DNA from 2 places in the Serratia sp. 2723 genome. Region 1 is predicted to be linked to the other one. Evidence: predicted binding sites of a transcription regulator. Region 1 holds the regulator's gene; the other holds the start of a gene.
What was found. Region 1 encodes Fur, which represses iron uptake genes when iron is present. Its sites were predicted from a motif close to ATAATAATGAGAACNACTATCAA; they were not measured.
Positions count from the first base shown of each region.

Region 1 (3,142 bases):
AGAACACTGATCTCTGCTGCCGCACGCGCGGCACGGCGTTAAGGATGACGCCAGATCGGTTCCACCTCCGCTGAGGCATCGCATAAACGCGATAAAACCTCAGGGCAAATTTCTGGCATGATACGCATTTACGGCTGAGCAAGCCTTCCCTTGGCAGCGCCTCAGGCCGCGTTTACGCAATACATTCATTTGAATTAAAAGGTTATTCTCACTATGGCTCATGTAGGCATTTTCTTTGGCAGCGACACTGGCAATACCGAAAACATTGCCAAGATGATCCAAAAGACGCTTCAGCAAAAATTCGGCAACGACGTGGCAGAAATCCACGACATCGCCAAAAGCAGTAAAGAAGATCTGGCAGCGTTTGACATCCTGCTGCTCGGTATCCCAACCTGGTACTACGGCGAAGCACAGTGCGACTGGGATGATTTCTTCCCGACGCTGGAAGATATCGACTTTAACGGCAAGCTGGTAGCGCTGTTTGGCTGTGGCGATCAGGAAGACTACGCGGAATATTTCTGCGATGCGATGGGCACCATCCGCGACATCATTGAACCACGCGGTGCGGCCATCGTCGGCCATTGGCCAACCAAAGGCTACCATTTCGAAGCCTCCAAGGGTCTGGCAGATGACGATCACTTTATCGGGCTGGCCATTGACGAAGATCGTCAACCTGAGCTGACCAACGAACGCGTAGACGCCTGGGTCAAGCAAATCAGTGAAGAGCTGAGCCTGGCCGAGATCGTCGGCTAAGCTCTGAACATATTGTAGGGGCGCCGTATACTGCGCCCTTCTGTTATCGGCATCACGGATTAGAGCAATAGAAGCTACAAGTTTGTAACTTCCTGCCTCGCCACGGTAGACTAAGACATCGGTTTATCCCATCCATCAAAGCTTTGCATGATTACCCTGTAAAAGTGCAAAGATATGTTTGTTAACAACCGGCGGTTTCTATTTGCAGCAACCGGTTCTATAATGAGACGCGATTAACGCTTTGTGCCGACCGATGCCATAGGCGAGAACGCCTCAACTTGATTAGCATAGTAACAGGACTGAATCCGCATGACTGATAACAACTCCGCATTGAAGAAGGCTGGCTTAAAAGTCACTCTTCCGCGACTCAAAATCCTGGAAGTCTTGCAGGATCCGGCATGCCATCACGTCAGTGCGGAAGATCTGTACAAAAAACTGATAGATATGGGCGAAGAAATTGGCCTGGCCACGGTATACCGCGTGCTGAACCAGTTTGACGACGCAGGTATTGTGACACGCCACAATTTTGAAGGCGGCAAGTCGGTATTCGAACTGACTCAGCAACACCACCACGATCACCTGATTTGCCTGGACTGCGGCAAAGTGATCGAGTTCAGCGACGAATCCATCGAAGTGCGTCAGCGCGATATCGCCAAGCAACACGGTATCAAGCTCACCAACCACAGCCTGTACCTGTACGGCCACTGTGAAACCGGCGATTGCCGCGAGAACGAAGCGCTGCACGACAAGAATTGATTCTGGCCCGCGCCAGAACGCGAAAACCGCCTACATGGCGGTTTTTTTATGCCCGGATGACAGAGAAAAAAATCCCCGGACAGGCCCGGGGAAAAATATCCACTCAATGATCACTATTGCAGTTTGCTCTCACCTCGCACTATTTTACGCTTTCACCGGTTCGGCGCGGCTGAAGCGTTTGCCGTCCGGGCTGATTGCACGGATTTGCACGTCACCCGCTACCGCAGGGCGCGCTTTATCGTCATAGCGCTGCCACTGTTTGCCGCCGTCGGTGGAATATTCAATCCCCAAACCTGGCAGAGAAATATTCGCTTCCAACTGACCACCGACGATACGTGCACCTGGAACCGGCAGGCGATAGCTCACGCCCGCTTTATCCATCTTGGCCAGCTCACGTTGACCAATCAGGTTAGCAAAGCGCAGCCAGTCCTGGTCCAGGGTTTTGGTATCGACCTGGTGGGTTTCGCCACCTTTGTACTCACGGCCAGCTTTGTAATCCTGCTCCCAGCTGGCGCGGTGCCATGCACGCTCTGCAAGCGACACTGCACGTGGGTAAATCATGTATTCCATCTGCTGGTCGGTACGCACGACTTCGCTCCACAGTTGTGCGGAAAGACCATATGCGCCCGGCCATGGTTTGTCGCTCTTGGCGGTGAAGTGGTTACCGTCACGGTCAACCGAGGTTTCGGCGTTCTGCGGCAGGTTGTTCGGCGCAAAGCTGAAGATCTTCTGCTCGTCGCTGAAGCGGGTGCCCCAGTAATAACCGTGTTCGTCCGGGCTGACTTCATATGGGAAGTCCATATAGACGTAGTCCGGGTTAGAGATCACCACGTCATAACCCTTGTTCGCCCAGTCGTTAGCCGAGTCGAAACCACCCCAGTACAGGGTATCCCAGAAGTTCACCGCCACATGCTTGGTCGCAAAGGCCTTCGAGTCTTTGGCATCTTTCAGGCCGTCCTGCCACGCCTGCATTCTGTCAATGCCGTGCGCTTTCACCAACTGGCTGACTTCCAGACCGAAGTAGCTTGGCAGGTGTTCCATATCTGCCACCTTGCCGTCTTTGATGATGGCCTGGCAAACCTGCGACTTGGCCCACGGCTTGTCTTCTTTGCTCAGATCGAGGATACCCTTGCCCGCTTCCGGTTTTTTCACGTCGGTATAGCCAGCACCCAGACGGATGTTCTTCGCTTCGTCCCCACCAAAGTGCCAGGTTTTCAGCGGTTGGCCGGCCTCTTTGTGCATCTGGGCCACTTCACCAATCACTTTGTCCACAAAGCTCTTGGACGAATCCAGGCATGGGTTCAGGTAGCTCTGGCGGTTGAAGTACTGCACCGAGGTGGTATTGGAGGTATCGGTCGGATCCACCAGGCGGAACTCGTTAGCCTCTTTCTCTTTCCCTTCGGCAAGCAGTTTCTTGTAGCGAGCTTCCATGGAAATAATCGCTGCACGAGCGTGCGCTGGCATGTCGATCTCAGGGATCACTTCAATCTGGCGCGCCTGAGCATATTTAACGATGTCGATATAGTCCTGACGGGAGAAGAAACCACCGTGCGGTGCCGGGCCAGAGCCATATTGCGGCATCAGGCAGGTGGTTTCACTCAGGTCATGGCAACGCTGGCCGCCCACTTCGGTC
Region 1 is NZ_JBNDIN010000003.1:58,053-61,194, forward strand. Features, by position in the region: gene ybfE (LexA regulated protein) at 1-10, shown strand, start outside; gene fldA (flavodoxin FldA) at 214-753, shown strand; gene fur (ferric iron uptake transcriptional regulator) at 1,063-1,509, shown strand; gene ABIE29_RS05170 (beta-N-acetylhexosaminidase) at 1,654-3,142, opposite strand, start outside.

Region 2 (3,142 bases), on a different contig from region 1:
TATTCCTAGCGTGGCCGAACAGAAGCTGGGTAAACATACGCTCGATTTCCTGCAAACCAGTGGTTTCAAGCCTTCGCAATTACCCGCCGAGAAACAGCAGGCGCTACAGAAACTGTTCTTGCAGGTGATGCCGGAGCAGATGCGGCACGAGCGCACTCCGCTCAAGTTGAAATTGCTGGCGATGCCAGAGGTTGCCAATGCGTTCATGTTACCTGATGGGACTTTGGTGATCACCGACGATCTGGCCAAGTTGGCGACCCATGACGACGGCCTGGCTGCGGTGATGCTCCATGAAATGGGGCATCATGCTTACCGTCACCCAATGCGCATGGTGGTGCGTTCATCCCTGGTGGCACTGACGTTTATGTGGATGACCGGTGACGTCAGCGGCATCGGTGATACCTTGCTGCAATCGGCCTCGTTTATGCATGAAATGCAGTTCTCTCGCAGCGTGGAGCGTGAGGCAGACGACTGGGCAATCGCAGAAATGCAGCGTCAGGGGCGTTCGTTATCGGCGATGGAAGATCTCTACCGTGCATTGCAACAGGCGGCAAGCACGTCAACCGTGGCACTAGAGGTGCCGGAGTGGTTAAGTACCCATCCAGAGATGCAGGCGCGTTTGCAGGCCATCGAAGCGGCCAGGATCAAAGAGCAGCAATAAAAAAAGCCCTCGGCTCAACACCGGGGGCTTGTTGCTTTTCAGGGGCGAAAACTTACTTCGCTTTACCCTGGTTGGCGACGGCTGCAGCTTTGGCTGCGATCTCATCGGCATTACCCAGGTAGTAACGCTTAATTGGCTTGAAGCTCTCATCGAACTCATACACCAACGGCACGCCGGTTGGGATGTTCAGCTCGAGGATTTCGTCTTCGCTCAGGTTATCCAGATATTTTACCAGCGCACGCAGGGAGTTACCGTGAGCCGCGACGATCACGCGCTCACCGCTCTTGATGCGTGGCAGGATCTCTTCGTCCCAGTATGGGATAACGCGATCGATGGTCAGCGCCAGGCTTTCGGTCAGCGGCAACTCTTTTTCGCTCAGCGCTGAGTAACGCGGATCGTGGCCAGGGTAGCGCTCATCTTCTTTGGTCAGCTCTGGTGGTGTGACCGCGAAGCCGCGACGCCATTGTTTAACCTGCTCATCACCGTATTTTTCTGCGGTTTCGGCCTTGTTCAGCCCCTGCAGCGCACCGTAATGGCGTTCGTTCAGCTTCCAGGACTTTTCGGTAGGCAGCCAGGCCTGGTCCAACTCGTCCAGAATGTTCCACAGAGTGTGGATAGCACGCTTCAGTACGGAGGTGTAAGCGAAATCGAAAGAGAAACCTTCGTCTTTCAACAGCTTGCCCGCTGCTTTTGCTTCGGTGCGGCCTTTGTCGGACAGATCGACATCATACCAACCGGTGAAGCGGTTTTCGTTGTTCCACTGGCTTTCGCCGTGGCGCACCAGAACCAGCTTAGTTACAGCCATAGCTTAACTCCTTAATAATCTGAAGGTTTAATGATAACGAATATCATTATAATCTGCGGCCATTCACTCGGCAATCGGTATACCCGTCGTCTTTCAAGCTGCAGCTTGAAATCCTTAAGATATACCGGTGAATGACCTTACCAACGGTACCCGCTTTCATACTTGAACAGAGCTGGATTAACTCTTACCGCTACTGGAGATTGTGATTAACCATAGCCAATTTTTGGCCGCAAGGTAAGAGGGGCGCGAAGGAAAGAGCTGAATCGTTCAGGCTGGTAACAGGGCGCGAATGAGAGCTATTCACCCGCGCCACCGCGTTAATGCGTTCAGGCGGTTTTTTTCAGGCAGCTACTCATAAAGGTTTTGCGCTCGTCACCTTTCAGGCTCTTTTTAGCGGCGTCGGCATTACAGCTTTTCATTTTCTGCTGCTGCGGCGTCAGGGCCTTCTCGGTATTGTGGCCTTCAGCCTTCAGGCAGGTGCTCATGAAGGTGGTGCGGTCAGAACCTTTCAGCGATTGGGTGGTAGCCTGTTGATTACAATCGGTCATGCGTTTTTGCTGGGCAGCCTGCGCCGGAGAAGGCGTTTTTGCCGCGGTGTCGGCAGCCATCAGGTTGGTGCTCAGCAGTAAACCTGCCAGTAATGGAAGTGCAGTAATCAGACGCATTAGGTGTTCCTTCAGCTATTGAACGGCCAGCAGGCCGAAAATTGTGATATCACTCACGGGCTGGTGCATACCACGGTAGCCTGATTCTAGTGCGGGGTTGGCAATAATGAAAGGTAACGGCCTGGGGGGGCAATGTAAGCAATTATAACAATCACGCCCCTTACCGCATGACAAGGGGCGTGGCGGCTCAGATAGGAATAAGCTGATAGTGCGTTGCGCTCTGATAACGCTGGCCAGGTTGTAGCCAACAATCCGGCTGCGGCCATTCTGGGTGGTTCGGGCTATCCGGCAGGAACTCGCTTTCCAGCGCCACGCCGGCGTAATTTTGGTAGCTACCGCCGTCGCGCGCCGGTGTGCCACCCAAATAATTGCCGCTGTATAGCTGGATTGCTGGCGCGGTGGTAAACACCGTCATCGCGACCTTGCCGTCGGCAGACCACAGGTGAGCCGCCGGGCTTGCCAACCGGTGGCAGGTGTCGTGCAGCAGGTAGGCATGGTCGTAACCCTTAACCCGCTGCTGATCGCGGTCGTGCAATAAATCTTGCTGCAGGGTTTTCGGCTGGCGGAAATCCATCCCGCTGCCTGCAACCGCCGCCAGATCGGCATTGGGGATGCCATCGCTGTCCACGGGCAGATAATGATCGGCGAACAGCTGCAAGCGCTGTTGCCGGGCGTCGTGGCCAGCACCATCCAGATTGAAATAGGCATGGTTGGTCAGATTGACCGGGCAGGCGCGATCGGTTTGTGCCTGATATTCAATCTCCAGCCGGTGATCGGCGGTTAGCCGGTAGCTCAGCGTCACGTCGAGGTTGCCAGGGAAACCTTGGTCGCCGTCCGGCGAATGGAGCTGATAAATCACCTGCTGCTCATCCTGCTCTACGATCTGCCAGCGGCGAGCGTGAAAGCCGTTTGGCCCGCCGTGCAGTTGGTGCTCCCCCTGATTGGCGATCAGCGGGTGTGGCTTGCCATCAATGTTCAGGCTGGCATGTGCAATGCGGTTGGCATAGCGCC
Region 2 is NZ_JBNDIN010000006.1:324,310-327,451, reverse strand. Features, by position in the region: gene ABIE29_RS12215 (M48 family metallopeptidase) at 1-661, shown strand, start outside; gene gpmA (2,3-diphosphoglycerate-dependent phosphoglycerate mutase) at 714-1,466, opposite strand; gene ABIE29_RS12205 (PsiF family protein) at 1,793-2,131, opposite strand; gene galM (galactose-1-epimerase) at 2,319-3,142, opposite strand, start outside.
Region 2: gpmA (2,3-diphosphoglycerate-dependent phosphoglycerate mutase) is a predicted target of Fur. The motif match lies at 1,497-1,519, and genes of this name have one in related genera.